DNA from 2 places in the Achromobacter sp. MUI-25009338 genome. Region 1 is predicted to be linked to the other one. Evidence: predicted binding sites of a transcription regulator. Region 1 holds the regulator's gene; the other holds the start of a gene.

Evidence for each region. The regulator LexA, encoded in region 1, represses DNA repair genes until DNA is damaged. The targets are predictions, from matches to a motif close to ACTGTATNNNNATACAGT.
Region 2: the regulator LexA is predicted to act here: its motif matches at 1,065-1,082, upstream of imuA (translesion DNA synthesis-associated protein ImuA).

What each region holds. Positions count from the first base shown of each region.
Region 1 covers NZ_CM170627.1:2,334,550-2,336,998, forward strand. Annotated here, with positions in the region: gene lon (endopeptidase La) at 1-492, shown strand, start outside; gene lexA (transcriptional repressor LexA) at 615-1,265, opposite strand; gene AC1IQ6_RS11190 (amino acid aminotransferase) at 1,405-2,449, opposite strand, start outside.
Region 2 covers NZ_CM170627.1:2,609,790-2,612,238, reverse strand. Annotated here, with positions in the region: gene AC1IQ6_RS12490 (amino acid permease) at 1-652, shown strand, start outside; gene AC1IQ6_RS12485 (addiction module antidote protein) at 649-951, opposite strand; gene imuA (translesion DNA synthesis-associated protein ImuA) at 1,118-1,822, shown strand; gene AC1IQ6_RS12475 (Y-family DNA polymerase) at 1,752-2,449, shown strand, end outside.

The DNA.
Region 1 (2,449 bases):
GCCCGCACGGTGGTGCGCTCGCGCGCCCGCCGCCTGGGCTTTGCCGACAGCGTGTTCGAGAAGCACGACATGCACGTGCACGTGCCGGAAGGCGCGACGCCCAAGGACGGCCCGTCCGCCGGTATCGCGATCACCACGGCCATGGTGTCGGCCCTGTCGCGCATCCCGGTGCGCGCCGACGTCGCCATGACCGGCGAGATCACGCTGCGCGGCGAAGTGCTGCCCATCGGCGGCCTGAAGGAAAAGCTGCTGGCCGCCCACCGCGGCGGGATCAAGATGGTTCTGATCCCGGAAGAAAACGTCAAGGACCTGGCGGAGATTCCGGACAACGTCAAGAACCACCTCGAGATCGTGCCGGTGCGCTGGATCGACAAGGTGCTGGAGCTGGCGCTGGAACGCCTGCCCGAGCCCCTGGCCGAGGAAGAAGCGGTCAAGGAGCCCCTGGTGGCCAAGCCCGCCGAAGGCTCGACCGATCCGGTGCTCAAGCACTGACCGGTTCGGCCGCCCAAAAGGAAACCCGCCCTAGTGAACTGACCCCCGAAAGTTGGACATTGATCCAACCTTCGGGGGTTTTTACTTGATCCGCTTGGGTTTCTTTATGCCTGCGCGCAGGATCAATGCAGCGCGTGCGTACGAATCAGCCCCACCGCGATGCCTTCCAGCGCGAAATCCTGGTCGGCCCCGACCACGATGGTCTGGAAGTCCGGATTTTCGGGCAGGAGCTCGATATGGCCGTTCTGGCGCTGCAGGCGCTTGACCGTGACGTCGTCGCCGAGGCGGGCCACCACGATCTGGCCGTTGCGGGCCTCGGACGCTTTTTTGACGGCGAGCAGGTCGCCTTCGAGGATGCCGGCGTCGCGCATGCTCATGCCGCGCACCTTCAGCAGGTAGTCGGGCGCCTGGGCGAACAGGTTGGGGTCCACGCCGACCTCGCGTTCGACGTGTTCGGCCGCCAGGATGGGGCTGCCGGCGGCCACGCGGCCCACCAGCGGCAGCAAGAGCTGCGCCAGGGCGGGCATGGGCAGGGATGCCTGCGCGGGCGCGCCGGCGGCGTCCTTCAGGCGGATGCCGCGCGAGGCGCCCGCGGTGAGCTCGATGGCCCCCTTGCGCGCCAGCGCCTTGAGGTGGTCTTCGGCTGCGTTGGGCGAGCGGAAACCCAGGGCCTGCGCGATCTCGGCGCGTGTGGGCGGAAAACCCGTGCGCGCGACGGTTTGCCTGATGAGATCCAGGATTTGCTGTTGGCGATCGGTGAGTTTGCTGGCCATGGCGATGATCCGTTGCTGGCGGACTGTACATATATACAGCGGCCATTCTGGGGGACGCAGCGCAAAAAAGCAAGCCGTGGGCGGGCGCCCATAAAAAACGGGACCCGCGGGTCCCGTTTGAGGCCGGATGGCGGGCCGTTTACAGCACCGCGGCGATGCTCTTGGCGACCTTGTCGATGTTGCCGCTGTTGAGCGCGGCCACGCAGATGCGGCCGCTGGACACGGCGTAGACGCCATGCTCTTCGCGCAGGCGGTCCACCTGGGCGGCGGTCAGGCCCGAGTACGAGAACATGCCGCGCTGGCGCAGCACGAAGCTAAAGTCCTGCTTGCCGCCGTGTTCCTGGATCTTCTCGACCAGCTGCTTGCGCATCAGGCGGATGCGGTCGCGCATGCCGGCCAGTTCCTGTTCCCACATGGCGAACAGTTCGGGCGTGTTCAGCACCGTGGACACCACCGTGCCGCCGTGGGTGGGCGGGTTGGAGTAGTTGGTGCGGATCACGCGCTTGAGCTGGCTCAGCACGCGGGCGGCTTCGTCCTTGCTGCCGGCCACGACCGTCAGCGCGCCGACGCGCTCGCCGTACAGCGAGAACGACTTCGAGAACGAGGAGCTGATGAACATGGTCAGGTCCAGGTCGGCGAACATGCGCACGACCGCGGCGTCTTCCGTCAGGCCGTCGCCGAAGCCCTGGTAGGCGATGTCCAGGAACGGCACCAGATTGTTTTCTTTGACCACGGCGGCGATCTGCTTCCACTGGTCCATGGTGGGGTCCACGCCGGTGGGGTTGTGGCAGCAGGCGTGCAGCACGACCACGGTCTTGGCCGGAGCGGCCTTCAGGTCGGCCAGCATGGCGTCGAAGTCCAGGCCGCGGGTGGCGGCGTCGTAGTAGGCGTAGGTGCCGACTTCGAAACCGGCGCGCTCGAACAGCGCGCGGTGGTTTTCCCAGCTCGGGTTGCTGATCAGGACCTTGGAGGAGGGCAGCAGCTGGCGCAGGAAGTCGGCGCCGATCTTCAGCGCGCCCGTGCCGCCCAGGGCCTGGGTGGTCAGCACGCGGCCGGCGGCGGCCAGCGCGGAATCCTTGCCCAGCAGCAGGGCCTGCGCGCCGGCGTTGTAACCGGCGATACCTTCGATCGGTAGGTAGCCGCGGGCCGCGGCGGCCTCGATGCGGGCGGTTTCAGCCTTGCGC
Region 2 (2,449 bases), 280 kb from region 1:
TGCCGGGCTGCTGTCGGCGGCCACGGTGATGAACGCCGTCATCCTGACCTCGGTGCTGTCGGCGGGCAATTCCGGCATGTACGCGGCCACGCGGATGCTGTTCAACATGGCGCGCGAAGGCCAGGCCCCCGCCCTTTTCATGCGCCTGACCCGCAGCGGCGTGCCGCTGTACGCATTGCTGGCGACCGCGCTGCTGGCCTGCCTGTGCCTGTTCAGCCTGGTCTACAGCCCCAAGGCGGTCTATATCTGGCTGCTTAACTTCGCGGGCATGACGGAATTCATCGTGTGGCTGAGCATCGCGGTCAGCCACTACCGTTTCCGGCAGGGCTATGTCAGGCACGGCTACGACACCGCCGACCTGCCCTACAAGGCCGGCCTGTTCCCCTTCGGCCCGCTGCTGGCCTTCGTACTGTGCCTGCTGGTCACGCTGGGCCAGAACTACCAGGCTTTTCTGGAAGAACGCATCGACTGGATCGGCGTGATCTCCACCTACCTGGCGATTCCGCTGTTCCTGGCCCTGTGGCTGGGCCACCGGCTGCTGCGCGGATCGCGCTGGATCCGGTACCAGGACATGCGCTTCTACGGCGTGGACCTGGCCCGCGAAACCGGCGCGCCGAGCGCCCGGCCCGCTGCCGCCGACGTTCGCGGTTAGGCGGGTACCGTATCCCTGGTTTTGGATACCGCCGTGAAGGATACGCCCAACGTGTCCATCACGCGGCGCAGCGTGCGGTAGCTTGGATTGGCCCCAGGAGCTAGGACGCGATAAAGATTGGTGCGGGCCAATCCCGACTCCTCAGCTATCGTGCCAATCCCGCGCGCGCGGGCCACATCGCCCAGCGCTTGAAGAAAAGCATCCGGATCGGCATCCTGAATCGCATCTGCCAGATAGTGGGCAATCGTCTCGTCATCGGTCAGATAGTTCGCCGGATCGAAATCACGCAGCTTTGTCATGTTGCACTCCGTTTAAGTTCGGCCCATAAGCTCTTGGCTATTGCAATATCCCGCGATTGGGATTTCTTGTCGCCGCCACACAGCAAAATGTAGATGGTCTGCCCACGACGACTACTGTATATTCATACAGCTATAATTGGTTCTCAGACCTTTCCTACGTGTTGCCATGCAGTCCCCGGAACGCATCCATCCCGCGCTATGGCGCGCCACCCAACTGGCTCAGGGCGCCGCCCGCTGCCTGCCCACCGGGCATGCGGCGCTGTCGGCCGAGCTGCCGGATGGCGGCTGGCCGCTGGGTTCGCTGATCGAGCTGCTGGCGCCGCATCCCGGCGTCGGCGAAATCCGCCTGCTGCGTCCGGCCCTGGCCCAGCTGGAAACCCGCCGCGCCATCGCGCTGGTGCAGCCGCCGCACGCGCCGCATATCGCCAGCTGGATGAGCTGGCGGCTGGACCCGCGCCAGCTGTTGTGGGTGGCCCCCGAGAAACCCGCCGATGCGCTCTGGGCCGCCGAGCAGATCCTGAAGAACGGCAGCTGCGGGGCCCTGATCTGCTGGCTGCCCCGGGTGCGGCCCGAGTCCCTGCGCCGCCTGCACCTGGCCGCCCAGGCCAGCGACCTGCTGTTCGTCGCCCTGCGTCCCGCCGAGGCGGCCCGCAACGCCACGCCCGCGCCCTTGCGGCTGGCGCTGGCGCCCGCGCCGGGCGGGCTGTCGGTGCAGATACTCAAGCGCCGCGGGCCGGCCTGCGACACGCCGCTGTATATCGGCCTGGAGCCCGGCGCCGCCTCGACTTCTCCTTCCCGCCATGCGCCTCTGGATCGCCGCCTGCCTGCGCTGCCTGCCGCTGGACGCCATACGCCCGCACTGGCCGCATGAGGGGCCGGCGTTCGCGGTCCTGGACCAGGAACGCGTCGCCGCCCTGACGCCCGCCGCCCGCCAGGCCGGCGTGCGGCCCGGCATGCGCCGCGCCGGCGCCGCCGCCATCGCGCCCCAGGTCGAACTGCTAGCGCGCGATCCGCTGGCCGAGGCCGAAACCCTGCAGGGCGCGGCGCTGGCCCTGCTGCAATACACGCCCGAAGTCGCGCTGGCGGGCGACGACACGGTGCTGCTGAACGTGGGCGCCAGCCTGATGTTCTTCCGCGGCCCGCGCGCCCTGAGCCGCCGGGTGGCCGCCACGCTGCGCGCGCTGGACCTGCGCGTCACGCTGGGCATGGCCCCCACCGCCATGGGCGCCTGGCTGCTGGCGCGCCGTCCCGGCCGGCACGCGCCCCGGCGCGTGCTGACGCTGCCCACGCTGGTCCGGCGGCTGGACGCCCTGCCCCTGGCGCTGCTGCCGCAGGCCCAGGCCCGCCGCGACTGGCTGGACGACATCGGCTGCCACAGCCTGGCGGACCTGCGCGCCCTGCCGCGCGCCGGCCTGCAGCGGCGCAGCGCGCCCGAACTGCTGCAGGCGCTGGACGCGGCCTATGGCCAGGCGCCCGAACTCTACCGCTGGATCGAACC